3 regions of the Streptomyces sp. CA-210063 genome follow, and region 3 is predicted to be linked to each of the others. Evidence: predicted binding sites of a transcription regulator. Region 3 holds the regulator's gene; each other region holds the start of a gene.
The links. The regulator HrcA, encoded in region 3, represses chaperone genes, less so after heat shock. The targets are predictions, from matches to a motif close to TTNGCACTCNGNNNNNCNGAGTGCNAA.
Positions count from the first base shown of each region.

Region 1 (6,118 bases), 3.2 Mb from region 3:
CGGGGCGAGTGGAAGGGCACCATGCCCGACATGATCCGCCGCTTCCTGAACCGGGTGACCGCCGAGGGGTACGCGGTGGCGCGGCTGGAGGACTACCTGTGAGGGGGCCCGGCGGTTATGGGGTGCGCGGAGGACGTGGGCCCGCCCTCACGGCCCTCGCCGCCCTGCTCCTCGCCGGGTGCGCCACCGATCACGCCGACCCCGCCGAGGGGCCGGGAAGCGAGGTGGCGGCGGAGGGACGGCTGCCGACACACGGACCGTCGCCGTCGCCGTCGCCGTCATCGACGTCGTCGCCGGCGACACGGCCGACAGCGACATCGGCGCCGCCGGGCTCGCAGCCGAGCGGGACGGGGGTGGCCGGCCCTGGCCCCCGCGCGGGCGCCTCTGGCCCCCGCGCGGGCGCTCCCGTCCCTGGGCCCGGCGTAGGCGCCCCCGGCGCCAGGCCCGGCACGAGCGCCACCCGCCCAGGCGCGGGCGCCCCCGCCCCCAGCCTCGGCGTGGGCGCCCCCGTCCTCACTCCCGGCGCAGATGCCCCCGCCCCCGCCCCAGGCCACGGCACAGGCGCTCCCGCCCCCACTCCCGGCGCGGACGCCCCCGCCCCCAACCCGGGCGCGGGAGCCCCCAGCCCCGCCCCCGCCCCCAACTCCGGCGCAGGCGCCCGCGCCCCCGGCGCAGGCGCCTCCCCCCACCCCCACTCACCCCCCTACCGCCGCTGGGGCCTCTCCGAGCCGCTCGCCCCCGCACCCCAGCCCCCCGACCGGCCGCCCGCGCCCCGCGCGGCCGACCCCGGGCTGGCTCCGGTCGTCGATCGGGTTGCGACCCGCGACAAGGTCGTCTTCCTGACGTACGACGACGGGGCCGAGAGGGACCCGCGGTTCGTCGAGATGGTCCGTGAACTACGGCTCCCGGTGAGCATGTTCCTGACGGACAGCGTCGTCGGGCCGGGCTACGGCCACTTCGCCCGGCTGCGCGCGGTCGGCGCGACCGTGCAGAACCACACCCTCGACCACACCGCCCTGCGCGGCCTGCCGTACGCCGGACAGCGCGCCGAGATCTGCGGCCAGCAGAACAAGCTCAAGCAGCGCTTCGGCATCCGGCCGACCCTCTTCCGCCCGCCCTACGGCGTCTACGACACCACCACGCTCCGCGCCGCCGCTGACTGCGGCATCTGGGCGGTCGTCCTGTGGCGCGCGTCCATGCAGATCACCGACCTCCGCTACGCCGTCGGCGACCACCTCCGCCCCGGCGACATCGTCCTGGCCCAATTCCGGGGCCCGGCTCAGCTGAACGGCGCGACACTCACCCGGATGACGACGAGACTGCTGCGCCGGATCCAGGAGCAGGGCCTGACGGTGGGCCGCCTGGAGGACTACCTCTGACGCTCGAAGGACCACCTCTGACGCTCACCAGGGGGCTGCCTCCGGCGGACGCGATTAGCAGTCCGCTTGACCGAGTGCTAATCGCGGTCATAGTCTCAGGTCTGGCACTCCCCCCTGGAGAGTGCCAACTACGCGACGGGCAGGTCCGGCACCCGCGACGACGGATCCACCTGGTCGCCACCTCAGACAGTTAACCCCGTGAGATCTCCGAAGGGGGAGGTCGGATCGTGACGACCACCAGCTCCAAGGTTGCCATCAAGCCGCTTGAGGACCGCATTGTGGTCCAGCCGCTCGACGCCGAGCAGACCACGGCCTCTGGCCTGGTCATCCCGGACACGGCCAAGGAGAAGCCCCAGGAGGGCGTCGTCCTGGCCGTGGGCCCGGGCCGCTTCGAGAACGGCGAGCGTCTTCCGCTCGACGTGAAGACCGGCGACATCGTGCTGTACAGCAAGTACGGCGGCACCGAGGTGAAGTACAACGGCGAGGAGTACCTCGTCCTCTCGGCTCGCGACGTGCTCGCGATCATCGAGAAGTAATTCACCCAGTTTTGCAGTGAGCTGCGCCCCCGGCCCCCGCGACCGTCAGGAAGCCGGGCGCCGGGGGCGTAGTTCGTTCTCCCAAAATTTCCGAGAGGGCTGAACCGCTCCCATGGCGAAGATCCTGAAGTTCGACGAGGACGCCCGTCGCGCCCTTGAGCGCGGCGTCAACAAGCTTGCCGACACGGTGAAGGTGACGATCGGCCCCAAGGGCCGCAACGTCGTCATCGACAAGAAGTTCGGCGCCCCCACCATCACCAACGACGGTGTGACCATCGCCCGCGAGGTCGAGGTCGACGACCCGTACGAGAACCTCGGCGTCCAGCTGGTGAAGGAGGTGGCGACCAAGACCAACGACGTAGCGGGTGACGGTACGACCACCGCCACCGTGCTGGCCCAGGCGCTGGTGCGCGAGGGCCTGCGGAACGTCGCCGCCGGTGCCTCCCCGGCCGCCCTGAAGAAGGGCATCGACGCCGCGGTCAAGGCCGTGTCCGAGGAACTCCTCGCGACCGCCCGTCCGATCGACGAGAAGTCCGACATCGCCGCCGTCGCCGGTCTGTCCGCCCAGGACACGCAGGTCGGCGAGCTCATCGCCGAGGCGATGGACAAGGTCGGCAAGGATGGTGTCATCACCGTCGAGGAGTCCAACACCTTCGGTCTGGAGCTGGACTTCACCGAGGGCATGGCCTTCGACAAGGGCTACCTGTCGCCGTACTTCGTGACGGACCAGGAGCGCATGGAGGCCGTCCTCGACGACCCGTACATCCTCATCCACCAGGGCAAGATCGGCTCCATCGCCGACCTGCTGCCGCTGCTGGAGAAGGTCATCCAGTCCAACGCCTCGAAGCCGCTGCTGATCATCGCCGAGGACGTCGAGGGCGAGGCCCTGTCGACCCTGGTCGTCAACAAGATCCGCGGCACCTTCAACGCGGTCGCCGTCAAGGCCCCCGGCTTCGGCGACCGTCGCAAGGCGATGCTGCAGGACATGGCGACGCTGACCGGCGCCGAGGTCATCTCCGAGGAGGTCGGCCTCAAGCTCGACCAGGTCGGCCTCGACGTGCTCGGCTCCGCCCGCCGCGTCACCGTCACCAAGGACGACACCACGATCGTCGACGGCGCCGGAGACTCCGGGGCCGTCCAGGGCCGCATCGCCCAGATCAAGGCCGAGATCGAGAACACGGACTCCGACTGGGACCGCGAGAAGCTCCAGGAGCGCCTCGCGAAGCTGGCCGGCGGCGTGTGCGTGATCAAGGTCGGCGCCGCCACCGAGGTGGAGCTGAAGGAGAAGAAGCACCGTCTGGAGGACGCCATCTCCGCGACCCGCGCCGCGGTCGAGGAGGGCATCGTCTCCGGTGGTGGCTCCGCGCTCGTCCACGCCGTCAAGGTCCTCGAGGGCAACCTCGGCAAGACCGGCGACGAGGCCACGGGTGTCGCGGTCGTCCGCAAGGCCGCCGTCGAGCCGCTGCGCTGGATCGCCGAGAACGCCGGCCTGGAGGGCTACGTCATCACCTCCAAGGTCGCCGAGCTCGACAAGGGCCAGGGCTTCAACGCCGCGACCGGCGAGTACGGCGACCTGGTGAAGCAGGGCGTCATCGACCCGGTCAAGGTCACCCGCTCCGCCCTGGAGAACGCCGCCTCCATCGCCTCCCTCCTCCTCACGACCGAGACCCTGGTCGTCGAGAAGAAGGAAGAGGAGCCGGCCGACGCGGGCCACGGCCACGGTCACGGCCACTCCCACTGACCTTCAGTCAGCACGAAGGCCACTCAGTACGAAGGCCCGGCACCCCTGGGGTGCCGGGCCTTCGCGTCGTCCTACTGCTCCAGGCCTTCGAGCGCGCCCAGCTGTCCCATCAGCCCCAGCCGGTCGTACTGCCACCAGCCCTCGGCGAGCTTCCCGTCGGACGTGCACCGATGGATGGTCGTCCCGGCCATGGAGACCTTCCTCCCGGTGGCCGCGACGCCGAGGAAGTCGCCCTTGTGCGTGCCGTTCCAGGTCCACCGGGTGCACACCCGGTCACCCTGCGCGATCTGGTCCTCGACCGTGAACGAGAAGTCGAACCCCGTCCGCCACATCCCGACCTCGCGCCTGACCGCGTCCATGCCGATGACGTCCTGCGGGTTGGAGGGATCGTGGTCGTGGAAGTCCTCCACCAGCAGATCGTTGAGCGGCGGCAGCTCCCCCTCGGTGGCCAGCGCCTCGAAGAACCTCCGCGCCGTGTCCGCGTACAGCTGCTCGTCCCGCACCACGTCCAGATCCGTGAACGTGGGCGTCTCGTCGCACAGCGCCACCATCTCCTGGAAGATCCGATCGGTCTCCGGCAGCCCGGAATTCCGCATCGCCTCCTCGTACGACGGGAACTCCACGATCTCGATGATGTGCGACGAGTCGGACCGGTCCTTGCCGACCACACTGTGCGTCGCCGTCCGCTTCCCCTTGGTCTGCTCGACCCACCTGTCCATCAGCCGGTTCATCTCGTCGAGCCGGCTGGTCTTACAGTCGATGAGCTGCACGAATGTCATGATGCGTCGCCTCCCGGCCCCCCTGGGTCCCGGTTGAACACCTCCATTGTCTCCCGGCGGCGCCGCCCTCTCACCCTTTGGCATCACGACCCCATGCCCTGGCGGGCCGACGGAAACGGAATACGCGCGTGCGCTTCACTCCGTGGCAACCCCCTACCGCGGCCCGTACTTCCGCCCCGTCTTCGAGCTGATCCCGCCCAGCAGCCCCCGCGGCACCACCTTCACCACGCCCATCAGGGTCTTGTAGCGCGGGTCGGGGATGGAGACGGTCTTGCCGCGGGAGAGGTCGGCGAGGGCCGCGGTGACGAGCTTGTCGGCGTCGAGCCACATCCAGGACGGGATGTTGTCCGTGCCCATGCCGGCCCGGTCGTGGAACTCGGTGCGGACGAAGCCGGGGCACAACGCCATGAGCCGTACGCCGCTGCCGGCCAGGTCGCGGGCGGCACCCTGGGTGAACTGCACGACCCAGGCCTTGGACGCCCCGTACGTGCCCCGCGGGACGAAAGCGGCGACCGACGCGACGTTGACGACGCCGCCCCGGCCGCGCTCACGCATGGCCTCGGTGGCCGCCGAGGTCAGCCGCAGGACCGCCTCGCAGTGCACCTTGAGCATCTTCAGCTCGTCGGCCATGGAGACGTCGAGGTAGCGGCCCTTGTTGCCGAAACCGGCGTTGTTGATCAGCAGGTCGACCGGGCTCTTGCGGTCGGCCAGCCGCCTCGCCACCGACTCGATGCCGTCGTCCGTCGCCAGGTCGGCCGACAGCACCTCCGCTTCGATGCCGTGCCGGTCGTGCAACTCCGTGGCCTGCTCCCGCAGCCGCTTGGTGTCACGCGCCACCAGGACCAGGTTGTGCCCGTCCGCCGCCAGCCGCCGTGCGAAGGCGGCACCGATACCCGCGGTCGATCCCGTAATCAGAGCGGTAGTCATGGCGTAAGACTAGGCGCCTGGACTGTGCGGATCCGCCTGCTGTACCGGCCGTAACGCCCTGTCAGGAACCCGGCGCATCCGGCGAACCGCCGGCTGCGGCTTCGTTCTCCCCAGCCCGCCGCGTCTTCTCCGCGTTCTCCTTCCTCTCTACATACTTCCGCTCTTCTCCACATACTTCCGCGCCGTCTCCAACAGCTCCGAATGCAGCGCCTCGCCCGCGGCCAGCAGACGTGGCAGCAGCTCGTGTTCGGTCATCGTGGCGCGGAAGGTGAGGGCGACGGTGATGTCGTGGGCGGGGCGGTGGACGATCTCGATGGGGTCGCCCGCGCGGATCTCGCCCGGCTGGATCACCCGCAGATACGCACCCGGCTCGCCCTGGCGTGTGAAGCGCTTGACCCAGCCGCGCTCACCCATGTGGCGCTGGAAGTTCAGACAGGGGACACGGCCTGAGGTGACCTCCAGGACCACCTCGGAGCCGATCCGCCAGCGTTCGCCGATGAGGGCACCGGAGACGTCGAGGCCCTCGGTGGTGAGGTTCTCGCCGAAGGACCCGCTGGGCAGGGTGCGGCCCAGTTCGCGCTCCCAGCCGTCCAGGTCCTCGCGGGCGAACGCGTAGACCGCCTGGTCGTCGCCGCCGTGGTGCGCCGTGTTGCACACCGCGTCCCCGGCCACCCCGCTTGCGCCGACGCCCTTGGGTCCCGGCGCGAACACCCGCACGGGTCCGTCCACCGGCCGCTTGTCGATGCCCGTGACGCT
Region 1 covers NZ_CP102512.1:3,959,693-3,965,810, reverse strand. Annotated here, with positions in the region: gene JIX56_RS16925 (polysaccharide deacetylase family protein) at 1-102, shown strand, start outside; gene JIX56_RS16920 (polysaccharide deacetylase family protein) at 498-1,379, shown strand; gene groES (co-chaperone GroES) at 1,607-1,915, shown strand; gene groL (chaperonin GroEL) at 2,028-3,656, shown strand; gene JIX56_RS16905 (ester cyclase) at 3,728-4,435, opposite strand; gene JIX56_RS16900 (SDR family NAD(P)-dependent oxidoreductase) at 4,589-5,362, opposite strand; gene JIX56_RS16895 (MOSC domain-containing protein) at 5,510-6,118, opposite strand, start outside.
Region 1: groES (co-chaperone GroES) is a predicted target of HrcA. The motif match lies at 1,434-1,460, and genes of this name have one in related genera.

Region 2 (6,118 bases), 1.3 Mb from region 3:
GGAACTCGCCGTCCAGACCGACCGAGCCGACCGTGATGGTGGGCTTGCCGGTGAGCTTCTTCGTCCAGCCCGCGAGGTTGAGCTCGGAGCCCTCGAACTCCGACTGCCAGTAACGACGCGTGGAGGCGTGGAAGGCGTCGACACCGGCCGCCGCGAGCGGGGTCAGCAGCGCCTCCAGCTCCTCCGGCGTCTCGGCGAGCCGCCCGTCGTACGCCTCCTGCTTCCACTGCGAGTAGCGGAAGATGACGGGGAAGGTCGCGGACACGGAGTCCCGTACGGCCGCCACGATCTCCGCCGCGAACTTCGTACGGGCGACGAGGTCACCGCCGTAGGCGTCCGTACGGCGGTTGGTGCGCTCCCACAGGAACTGGTCGATCAGGTAGCCGTGGGCGCCGTGGAGTTCGACGCCGTCCATGCCGATGCGCTCGGCCTCGGCGGCGGACTTGGCGAACGCGGCGATGACCTCGTCGATGTCCGCCTGCGTCATGGCCCGGCCGCCCTCCGCCTCGGTGCCGTCGACCCGCAGGCCGGACGGACCGAGAACCGGGGCCTCGGGGAAGAGCTTGCCCTGCTGCCGGACGGTCCCGATGTGCCACAGCTGCGGCACGATCGTGCCGCCGCCCGCGTGCACAGCCTCCGCGACCTTCGCCCACCCGGCGAGCTGCTCCTCACCGGCGAACCGCGGCACCCCCTCCTCGTCCCCGGCCGTCTCGTGCCCGACGTACGTCCCCTCGGTCACGATCAGGCCCACCCCCGCGGCCGCCCGCCGTCCGTAGTACGAGGCCACGTCCGCGCCGGGCACACCGCCGGGCGAGAACACCCGCGTCATGGGCGCCATGGCGATCCGGTTCGGAACGGTCAGGCCGTTGATCGTGACGGGGCGGGACAGGATCTCGGCGGCACGGGAGGTGGAAGGGGAGGCGGAGGTGGTCACGTAGGGGCTCCTCGGAGTCGGAGAGGTCGGCACCGGACAATAAGCGGGATACGCACTACATGCGCACGCATATAGTGCCTCTCCACACAACCGCCCCGCCCGCCACCGCATTCCGCCGCCACGCCCCGCCCGCTGTGACCCCGGTCATGCCTACGGGAGTGCTCGGCGGTTCCGGACACGCCCGAGGGCGGCACCCCCTGCGTCCAGGGGGTGCCGCCCTCGGTACTGAAGGACGGTTGATCGACCAGGGTCGATCAGAAGTCCATGTCACCGCCCGGCATACCGCCACCGGCGGGCGCGGCGGCCTTCTCCGGCTTGTCGGCGATGACGGCCTCGGTGGTGAGGAAGAGCGCGGCGATGGAGGCGGCGTTCTGCAGGGCAGAGCGCGTGACCTTCGCCGGGTCGATGATGCCCTCGGCGATCATGTCGACGTACTCACCGGTCGCGGCGTTCAGGCCGTGGCCGACGGGCAGGTTGCGCACCTTCTCGACGATGACGCCACCCTCGAGACCACCGTTGACGGCGATCTGCTTGAGCGGGGCCTCCAGGGCGAGCTTCACGGCGTTGGCGCCGGTCGCCTCGTCACCCTCCAGGTCCAGCTTCTCGAAGACCGTGGAGGCCTGGAGCAGGGCCACGCCACCACCGGCGACGATGCCCTCCTCGACGGCCGCCTTCGCGTTGCGAACGGCGTCCTCGATGCGGTGCTTGCGCTCCTTGAGCTCGACCTCGGTCGCGGCACCGGCCTTGATGACGGCCACGCCGCCCGCGAGCTTCGCCAGGCGCTCCTGGAGCTTCTCGCGGTCGTAGTCCGAGTCGCTGTTCTCGATCTCGGCGCGGATCTGGTTGACCCGGCCGGCGACCTGGTCGGTGTCACCGGCGCCGTCGACGATCGTCGTCTCGTCCTTGGTGATGACGATCTTGCGGGCGCGGCCCAGGAGGTCCAGGGTCGCGTTCTCCAGCTTGAGACCGACCTCCTCGGAGATGACCTCGCCGCCCGTGAGGATGGCGATGTCGCCGAGCATGGCCTTGCGGCGGTCACCGAAGCCCGGGGCCTTGACAGCGACGGACTTGAAGGTGCCACGGATCTTGTTGACGACCAGGGTCGACAGGGCCTCGCCCTCGACGTCCTCGGCGATGATCAGCAGCGGCTTGCCCGACTGCATGACCTTCTCCAGGAGCGGGAGCAGGTCCTTGACCGAGGAGATCTTGGAGTTGGCGATGAGGATGTACGGGTCCTCCAGCGAGGCCTCCATACGCTCCATGTCGGTGGCGAAGTACGCCGAGATGTAGCCCTTGTCGAAGCGCATACCCTCGGTGAGCTCCAGCTCCAGACCGAAGGTCTGGGACTCCTCGACGGTGATGACGCCTTCCTTGCCGACCTTGTCCATGGCCTCGGCGATGAGCTCGCCGATCTGGGTGTCGGCGGCGGAGATGGAGGCCGTGGAGGCGATCTGCTCCTTGGTCTCGACCTCCTTGGCCTGGTCGAGCAGGGCACCGGAGACGGCCTCGACGGCCTTCTCGATACCGCGCTTGAGAGCCATCGGGTTGGCGCCGGCGGCTACGTTGCGCAGGCCCTCGCGGACGAGCGCCTGGGCGAGCACGGTCGCCGTGGTCGTTCCGTCACCGGCGACGTCGTCCGTCTTCTTGGCGACTTCCTTGACCAGCTCGGCGCCGATCTTCTCGTACGGGTCCTCGAGCTCGATCTCCTTGGCGATGGAAACACCATCGTTGGTGATCGTGGGCGCGCCCCACTTCTTCTCGAGGACGACGTTGCGGCCCTTGGGGCCAAGGGTGACCTTGACGGCGTCGGCGAGCTGGTTCATCCCGCGCTCGAGACCGCGCCGTGCCTCCTCGTCGAACGCGATGATCTTGGCCATGTGAAGTGGTCCTCCCGGACAGGGGGTGGATTTCTCCGGACCGCGCTGGCGCCCGCGACGGACGGCCTGCCTGCCTCGTGGTTCCTTGCCCCACATGGCCTGCGGGCCTCACCGACCCGGTCCTCGTTGTCACTCTCACCTTCAGAGTGCTAACGCCAATGATTAGCACTCGGCATGGTCGAGTGCAAGCGCCTCCGGATGATCCGCAGGTGAACGCGCCCCCGCGCGCCTCTCGGCACCCCTCGCACGCGGGAGGGCCCGCACCACAAGCAGGAGGGCCCGCACCCCTGTACGGGGTGCGAGCCCTCCCGAAAAGAACGAAGAACGTCGCTGCGTTGAAACCCGGCGCGTTACTTCAGCCGGCCGCGAGTCGGACCATGTCCGCCTGCGGCCCCTTCTGACCCTGCGAGATCTCGAACTCGACCCGCTGGCCCTCTTCCAGGGTGCGGTAACCGTCCATCTGGATCGCGCTGTAGTGGACGAATACATCCGCACCACCGTCGACCGCGATGAAGCCGTACCCCTTCTCCGCGTTGAACCACTTGACGGTGCCCTGAGCCATGCCTAACTCCCCTATTACTGGCCCTTGCACAGACCCGCACTTCGCGGATCCGGGTCAGACCTCACCCCCCAACGGTTGGGGGTGTGCGCCGGAACGCGTCGACCGCGGCCGAATGTATCTGTCCAACTGCCCTCTGCAACAGGTCAATCGGACGAGAATTCTGGACACGACCGGTCGGGAATGTACGAACAATTCCCCCGAATTCAGGGCAAGTCGGGCCCTACAAAAGGAACGAAACACGCAAAAGCCCTGTGCACTTTGGCTACTTCATATAGGGCGTGCGGCGCGATCAAATATGCGCCCGGCATGGAATCACTACGCCGGTCGATCCGGGTTCCCCAACTCTACCGTGCTCAATCATAGAGAATTGCCCCCTCCGCTTCTCTCGCGGAGGGGGCAATTCGATGAACACTCGGTAATCAGCGTTACCGACGGTTACTACCGACGGGTACTGACCACGGGTCAGCCGCCGGCGACCGCCGGGATGATCGACACGCCCGCACCGTCCGGCGTAGCCGTCTCCAGCCCCTGCTCGAACCGGACATCATCGTCATTCACGTACACATTCACGAACCGCCGCAACTTGCCCTGATCGTCCAGGACCCGGGCGGCGATCCCGTTGTGGTTCTTCTCGAGGTCGGCGATGACTTCGGCGAGGGTGCCCCCTTCCGCAGTCACCTCGGCCTTGCCGCCGGTGTAGGTGCGAAGGATGGTGGGGATGCGAACGTTGACAGACATGACGTGAAACCTCCGGGTACGTGCAGCAGGGTCAGGGGCGCGGGGAACTGCGCGACAAGCCCCCACCTGCCCGCAGCCAAGCGACTAACCGGTCTTACGCAAGACCAGCCTCGCGGAACGATTCAAGGTTGGGCCGAATAGTCGCGGTCAGCCCGGTCCCGGCCACCGCGTCCAACGTCTTCAGACCATCGCCGGTGTTGAGTACAACCGTGGTCAGCGAGGGGTCGAGAACCCCGTCCTCGATGAGCTTCTTCGTGACGCCGACGGTCACACCACCCGCCGTCTCCGCGAAAATGCCCTCGGTCCGCGCCAGGAGCTTGATCGCCTCGACGACCTGCTCATCGTTCACGTCCTCCACGGCCCCACCCGTACGCCGAGCGATGTCGAGCACATACGGCCCGTCCGCCGGGTTACCGATCGCGAGCGACTTCGCGATCGTGTTCGGCTTCTGCGGCCGTACGACGTCGTGCCCCGCCTTGAAGGCCACCGACACCGGCGAGCACCCCTCCGCCTGCGCACCGAAGATCTTGTACGGCTTGTCCTCGACGAGCCCGAGCTTGATCAGCTCCTGCAGACCCTTGTCGATCTTCGTGAGCTGGGAGCCGGAGGCGATGGGGACGACCAGCTGGTCGGGCAGCTGCCAGCCGAGCTGCTCGCAGATCTCGTACGCGAGGGTCTTGGAGCCCTCCGCGTAGTACGGCCGCAGGTTGACGTTCACGAAGCCCCAGCCCTCGCCGGCCGGGTCGCCGATCAGCTCGGAGCAGAAGCGGTTCACGTCGTCGTAGTTGCCCTCGATACCGACGAGCTCGCCGCCGTAGATGGCGGCCATGACGACCTTGCCCTGCTCCAGGTCGTGCGGGATGAACACGCAGGACCGGAGGCCGGCGCGCGCGGCGGCGGCGCCGACGGCACCGGCGAGGTTGCCGGTGGAGGAGCAGGAGAGGGTGGTGAAGCCGAAGGCGCGGGCGGCCTCCAGGGCCTGGGCGACGACGCGGTCCTTGAAGGAGTGCGTCGGGTTGCCGGAGTCGTCCTTGATGTACAGACCGCCGGTCACGCCCAGCTCACGCGCCAGGTTGTCGGCCTTGACGAGCTGGGTCCAGCCGGGGTTGATGTTCGGCTTGGTGGCCACGTCGGCGGGGACGGGCAGGAGGGGCGCGTACCGCCAGATGTTCGCGGGGCCGGACTCGATGCGCTTGCGCAGCTCCTCCGTTTCGTATGCGGAGTAGTCGTACGCGATCTCCAGCGGCCCGAAACACTCCTCGCAGGCGAAGACCGGTCCGAGGGGGACGCGGTGACCGCACTCGCGACAGCTGAGCGCGGCGGCGGGGCCGAGGTCTACGGTGGAGGTAGCCGAACCGGTGGTGGTGTCGGTGGTGCTTGCAACAGTCTGCGCAGCCATGTGAGGCGAGGCCCTTTCTCCTCATCTTCCTCACGACGCACTTCGCCGTGAGACGGATTTGGCACCTTCCCGAGCCGGGAGCCTCGCGGTGCGATCGGCAGTGATCGTCACGAGACCGGCTGGAGGGTTGCCGGGGCTTCAACGGGCCGTATCCCTCTGCCCCTCTGGATGAGCGGTATTTGGTTGTATACGCGGACGAGCCATGACATGTGATGGTCACCAGCGTTGTCCAAGACTGTAACCGAAGGCCAGGACAGTTGAGGAAGCTGTCCGAACCGCGAGATGAACGCAGAGGAGCCGCGCACTGTGCTGAAGGAAGTCGAGCGCTGGCTGAGCACCCGCTCCTGGTCCATGTCCGACCGCCCGCTCCACAAGATCATGGCTGCCAAACGAGCCACGGGCCGGACGGTCAGCGTCGTCCTGCCCGCGCTGAACGAGGAGGAGACGGTCGGCGACATCGTCGCGATCATCCGTCATGACCTCATGCGGCAGGTTCCGCTCGTCGACGAGATCGTGGTCGTCGACTCCGGTTCGACCGACCGTACGTCCGAGGTCGCCGCGGCGGCCGGGGCGAGGGTGGTCCACCGTGACGAGATCCTGCCCCGCCT
Region 2 covers NZ_CP102512.1:5,867,833-5,873,950, reverse strand. Annotated here, with positions in the region: gene JIX56_RS25680 (NADH:flavin oxidoreductase) at 1-934, opposite strand, end outside; gene groL (chaperonin GroEL) at 1,189-2,811, opposite strand; gene JIX56_RS25670 (cold-shock protein) at 3,167-3,373, opposite strand; gene JIX56_RS25665 (MoaD/ThiS family protein) at 3,836-4,111, opposite strand; gene thrC (threonine synthase) at 4,206-5,510, opposite strand; SAM riboswitch class I at 5,529-5,685, opposite strand; gene JIX56_RS25655 (glucosyl-3-phosphoglycerate synthase) at 5,817-6,118, shown strand, end outside.
Region 2: groL (chaperonin GroEL) is a predicted target of HrcA. The motif match lies at 2,974-3,000, and genes of this name have one in related genera.

Region 3 (6,118 bases):
CATGATGCCGCCGGCCGCGACCATCGGCAGCGCCACGGCCTCGCGGACCTGGGCGACCAGGGAGAGCAGGCCGATGCCGGCGTGGTCCCGCTCCGGGTCGTCCCGGTGGGTGCCCTGGTGGCCGCCCGCCTCGACGCCCTGCACGATCACGGCGTGGGCCCCCGACCGCTCCACGGCCTGCGCCTCCTCCGCCGAGGTCGCGGTGACCAGGGTGAGTGTGCCCTTGCGGGCGAGGGACTCGATGACCTCGGGGGTCGGGCAGCCGAAGTGGAACGACACCACCGGCACCGGGTTGTCGAGCAGCACGGCGATCTTGGCCTCGTAGCCGTCGTCGCGCCCGCTGTCGGGGTCGCCCAGCTCGGCCTCGTACCAGGTGGCCTCACCGGCCAGCTGCTCCGCGTACACCTCGACGGCGGCCGGCTCCGCGTACTCCGGCTGTGGCATGAACAGGTTCACGCCGAAGGGACGCGAGGTCAGCGCCCGCAGCGCCTTGATCTCCTGATACATCCCGTCGGCCGTCTTGTACCCGGCGGCGAGAAAACCCAGCCCGCCCGCCTCGGACACGGCAGCGGCCAGCTGCGGCACGGACACACCGCCCGCCATCGGGGCCTGCACGATCGGGAGCGGGACGAGATCGGTCAGTGCGGAGGACATGACGGCATGTTGCCACGTCCTCGGAACATCACCGAATCGGGTACGGCCGGTCGTTCGACTGCGGGTGCCTGGGGGCTGGTCGCGCAGTTCCCCGCGCCCCTGAAGGGGCGCGGGGAACTGCGCGAGCAACCACGCACCGCCCGCACCCACCCGACAGCCTCGGCCTCCCGAGCTCTCCCGTGGACCGGTCAGCGCCCGTTGAACGCATCCTTCAACCGCGAGAACAATCCCTGCTGCCCGGGCTGGAACTGCCCCGTAGGCCGCTCCTCACCCCGCAGCGCGGCCAGCTGCCGCAGCAGCCCCTCCTGCTCGGGGTCGAGCTTCGTCGGGGTCTGGACCTCCACGTGGACGATCAGATCGCCACGACCGCCGCCCCGCAGATGCGTGACACCGCGCCCGTGCAACGGAATCGACTGCCCGGACTGCGTCCCGGGCCGGATGTCGACCTCCTCAAGCCCGTCCAGCGTCTCCAGCGGCACCTTCGTACCGAGAGAAGCCGCCGTCATCGGGATCGTCACCGTGCAGTGCAGATCGTCCCCGCGCCGCTGGAACATCGCGTGCGGAAGCTCGTGGATCTCGACGTAGAGGTCACCGGCGGGACCGCCACCGGGCCCGACCTCGCCCTCACCGGCCAGCTGGATCCGCGTGCCGTTGTCGACACCGGCCGGGATCTTGACCGTCAGCGTCCGCCGCGACCGCACGCGCCCGTCGCCCGCGCACTCGGGGCACGGGTTCGGGACGATCGTGCCGAAGCCCTGGCACTGCGGGCAGGGGCGGGACGTCATGACCTGGCCCAGGAAGGACCGCGTGACCTGCGAGACCTCACCGCGACCGCGACACATGTCACAGGTCTGGGCGGTCGTACCCGGGGCCGCGCCCTCACCACTGCAGGTGGTGCACACGATGGCCGTGTCGACCTGGATGTCCTTCGTCGTACCGAAGGCCGCCTCGTCGAGGTCGATCTCCAGCCGGATCATCGCGTCCTGGCCCCGGCGCGTACGCGACCGCGGACCCCGCTGGGACGCCGTACCGAAGAAGGCGTCCATGATGTCCGAGAAGTTCCCGAAGCCACCCGCGCCGAAGCCGCCCGCGCCCTGGCCGCCCGCCTGGGACAGGGGGTCGCCGCCGAGGTCGTAGACCTGCTTCTTCTGCGGGTCCGAGAGCACCTCGTAGGCGGCGTTGATCTCCTTGAACCGCTCCTGGGTCTTCGGATCGGGATTGACGTCCGGATGCAGCTCGCGCGCGAGCCTCCGGAACGCCTTCTTGATCTCGTCCTGAGACGCGTCGCGGCGCACGCCGAGTACGGCGTAGTAGTCCGTGGCCACTTAAGACTCCGCCAGGATCTGTCCGACGTACCGTGCCACCGCTCGTACCGCTCCCATCGTTCCCGGATAGTCCATGCGCGTAGGTCCGACCACGCCCAGTTTCGCTACTGCCTCGCCGCCCGAACCGTAGCCGACGGAGACGACGGACGTGGAGTTGAGTCCCTCATAGGCGTTCTCATGACCGATGCGTACGGTCATGCCCGAATCCCCGGCCTCGCCAAGCAACTTGAGGAGGACGACCTGCTCCTCCAAGGCTTCCAGAACGGGCCGGATCGTGAGGGGGAAGTCATGTCCGAAGCGGGTGAGATTGGCGGTGCCGCCGATCATCAGCCGCTCCTCGTTCTCCTCGACGAGGGTCTCCAGCAGGGTGGAGAGCACCGTCGTGACCGTGCCCCGGTCCTCGACGTCGAACGCCTCCGGCAGGTCCTCGACCAGCCGGGGAACGTCGGTGAACCGGCGGCCCGCGACCTTGCTGTTGAGCCGGGCGCGCAGATCCGCGAGTGACGATTCTCCGAACGGTGCGGGGCAGTCGACCAGCCGCTGCTCCACCCGTCCCGTGTCCGTGATCAGCACGAGCATCAGCCGGGCGGGGGCCAGCGACAGCAGCTCCACATGCCGCACCGTCGACCGAGTGAGCGACGGATACTGCACGACGGCGACCTGTCGCGTCAGCTGCGCGAGCAGCCGTACGGTCCTGGCCACCACGTCGTCGAGATCGACCGCGCCGTCCAGGAAGTTCTGGATGGCGCGCCGCTCGGGCGGGGTCATGGGCTTGACGCCGGCCAGCTTGTCGACGAAGAGCCGGTACCCCTTGTCGGTGGGGATGCGGCCCGCGCTGGTGTGGGGCTGGGCGATGAAACCCTCGTCCTCCAGCGCCGCCATGTCGTTGCGGACGGTCGCCGGGGAGACCCCGAGGTTGTGCCGCTCCGTGAGCGCCTTGGAACCGACCGGCTCCTCGGTGCCCACGTAGTCCTGGACGATGGCGCGCAGCACCTGGAGCCTGCGTTCACTGAGCACCGCGCACACCTCCAGTCGCTTTCCTGTGACTCCCCGTTGGCACTCACCCCGGGCGAGTGCCAACACTCCCCGCCCAGTGTACGGCGGTGGGGTACGCCCCCGGCAAGGCCGGTCCAGCCACATCATGCCGACGTGTACCGACCTGTCCGGCGATGTCGGACCGCTTTCTACTGACGGGTACGCGACGACGCCGACCCCGACCGGGGCTCCGGCGGGGTTCCGGCCGACGAGCGCACCGGGGGTCCCGGCACCTTCCGACCGGGTGGAAGCCACCCCTGATTTCCTCGACGCCCTCCTCGTCGGCCTCCCTCGACCGGTACACCGTGAGCTACAGCTAGCGTCGGCGTATGACGGTGACTTGGGAAGAGTTCGGGTGGCAGGGATTGACGCCCCGGGTCGGACGGTGCCGACTTCCCGGCTGGGACTGCACGGTCGGGCTGGTGATCGGGGACGGAGGGGCCCTCATGATCGACGCGGGTTCGAGCCTCCGTGAGGGCGCGCGGTTGCGTGCCGAAGCGCGCCACCTGCTCGGCGGCGCCCGTGTGACACATCTCGCGCTCACGCACTCCCATTTCGACCATGTCTTCGGAGCGGCCGCGTTCGCGGGGGTCGAGATCTTCGGCGCGGTGGGCCTCGACGGCGTTCTGGCCCGCGACCGCGAGGCCCTCCGCGCGGACGCGGTGCACCACGGTCTCCCCCTCACGGACGCCACCGAGGCCGCCGACCTCCTCGTACGCCCCCGCCACCACGTCTCCGGCGAGTGGACACTCGACCTGGGCGGCGGGCTCCAGGTACTGCTGGCGAACGTCGGACCGGGCCACACGGGGCATGACTTGGCGGTCCTGGTGCCGGGCGCTCCGGGGGGTGCGGATTCTGCGGGGGCTGTGGGGGCTGCGGGGGCTGCGGGGGCTGCGGGCTTTCCGGAGGTCGTCTTCTGCGGGGATCTGGTCGAGGAGTCCGGCGAGCCCCAGGCGGGCCCTGACGCCGTGCCCTCCCGCTGGCCTGCCGCGCTCGACCGTCTCCTGGCCCTGGGCGGCGAGGACGCGCTGTACGTCCCCGGGCACGGGGCGGTGGTGGACGCGGCGTTCGTACGGGCCCAACGCGACGCGCTGGCCCGCCGCTTCGACGCGTCGTAGCCGGTCGTGGCCAGTCGTGGCCACCGGCGTGTCGCGCTGAGCACGGCGGGATTCCCGGGCGGGCTTCTCCTATCGTCATCCGAATGCGCCAGTACTCACCCGACCTGACCCCTCCCTGGAAGAAGCCCAAGCGGGCCCCCGAGGTCCCGGCCGACCCGGGCCTGGTCGTCGAGGAACCCACCACCGGCTTCTGCGGCGCGGTCATCCGCTGCGAGGCGGGCACGGTGACGTTGGAGGACCGCTTCGGCAAGCACCGCGTGTTCCCGCTGGAACCCCGGGGCTTCCTCCTGGAGGGCCGGGTGGTGACCCTGGTCCGCCCCTCGTCGGCCTCCCCCTCCCGCCCCACCCGCACGGCGTCCGGCTCGGTGGCCGTCCCCGGCGCCCGCGCCCGCGTGGCCCGCGCGGGCCGCATCTACGTCGAGGGCCGCCACGACGCCGAACTCGTCGAGCGGGTCTGGGGCGACGACCTGCGCATCGAGGGTGTGGTCGTGGAGTACCTGGAGGGCGTGGACGACCTCCCCGCGATCGTCGCCGAGTTCGCCCCCGGCCCGGACGCACGCCTCGGGGTCCTGGTCGACCACCTGGTCCCGGGCAGCAAGGAGTCACGTATCGCGGCGTCCGTGACGAGCGAGTACGCGCTGGTCGTGGGCCACCCGTACATCGACATCTGGGAGGCGGTGAAGCCGTCGTCGGTGGGCATCGCGGCGTGGCCTCGCGTGCCGCGCGGGCAGGACTGGAAGACGGGGGTGTGCCGGGCGCTGGGGTGGCCGCCGGAGAACACGGGGGCGGTGTGGCAGGCGATTCTGGGGCGGGTGGGTTCCTACAGGGACCTGGAGCCGGAGTTGCTGGGGCGGGTGGAGGAGCTGATCGACTTCGTCACCGCAACGGCCAGCGGTGAGGTCTGACGTTGGGCAACGTGCTGAATCCGCTGGTGTCGACGTCGAGTCCCAAAGCCGGCAGGGGCACCGTTTCACCGAACTTCCAGATCTTTTGCCCCTTGTAGTCAGCCTTCTCACCTACGCCCTCAGGCCTCGTCAGTACGACGCACTGCGCCATGACCGGGTCGACGATGAGGTAGACAGGCACCCCACCTGCGGCGTAGATCGATCGCTTCACACCGTAGTCACGGTCGACGCTGGTCTTGGAGACGACCTCCACGACCATGGTGATCAGCGCGGACGGCAGCAGCCGTCCCGAGGCGGGCAGAATCTCGGGTGCTACGACCACCAGGTCGGGGACAGGCTCGCTCGCCTCGCTGACGACGTCGACGTCCTGTGTCTGGAGGGCGTACCAGTGGTCAACCGGAATCTGCCTGCCCAGCAACATCACGATGACGTTGTGCACCAGGTCAGGGCTGGCCATCATCACGATTTCCCCCCGGAGAAGTTCGACCTTGACACCCTCGGGTGGCTCGAACTGCTCGAAGAACCTGGTCATCCCGCGCTCGTCCACAGCGGTCATCTCCGCAGCCTCCGGTTTCTGCCACCGTCAGTTACGGCAGCAGCCTACGAACCAGGTTAGGTACCGAACCGGCGTTCAGCAGCGATTCACCCGCCCGAGTGATCAGTCCACCAAATCCCGCACCACCGCGTCCGCCAGCAACCGCCCCCGCAGCGTCAGCACCGCGCGCCCCTCCTCGTACGGCCCCGCCTCCAACAGCCCGTCGGACAGAGCTCGGCCGGCGGCCGCCAGGCCTTCCTCCCGCAGCAAGGACAACGGGCAGCCCTCCCGCAGCCTCAGCTCCAGCAGGATCCGCTCGACCCGCCGGTCCTCCTCTGACAGCAGCTCACGCCCGGCCCCCGGAGATCGCCCGGCGGCGAGTGCGCCCGCGTACGCGCCCGGGTGTTTCACGTTCCACCAGCGGACGCCCCCGACGTGGCTGTGGGCGCCCGGTCCCGCGCCCCACCAGTCCGCGCCGCGCCAGTACAGCTCGTTGTGGAGGCAGCGGCCCGCGTCGGAGGTGGCCCAGTTGGAGACCTCGTACCA
Region 3 covers NZ_CP102512.1:7,176,924-7,183,041, reverse strand. Annotated here, with positions in the region: gene JIX56_RS31400 (nitronate monooxygenase) at 1-654, opposite strand, end outside; gene dnaJ (molecular chaperone DnaJ) at 843-1,979, opposite strand; gene hrcA (heat-inducible transcriptional repressor HrcA) at 1,980-2,996, opposite strand; gene JIX56_RS31385 (MBL fold metallo-hydrolase) at 3,344-4,132, shown strand; gene JIX56_RS31380 (DUF3097 domain-containing protein) at 4,216-5,037, shown strand; gene JIX56_RS31375 (Uma2 family endonuclease) at 5,009-5,593, opposite strand; gene hemW (radical SAM family heme chaperone HemW) at 5,696-6,118, opposite strand, start outside.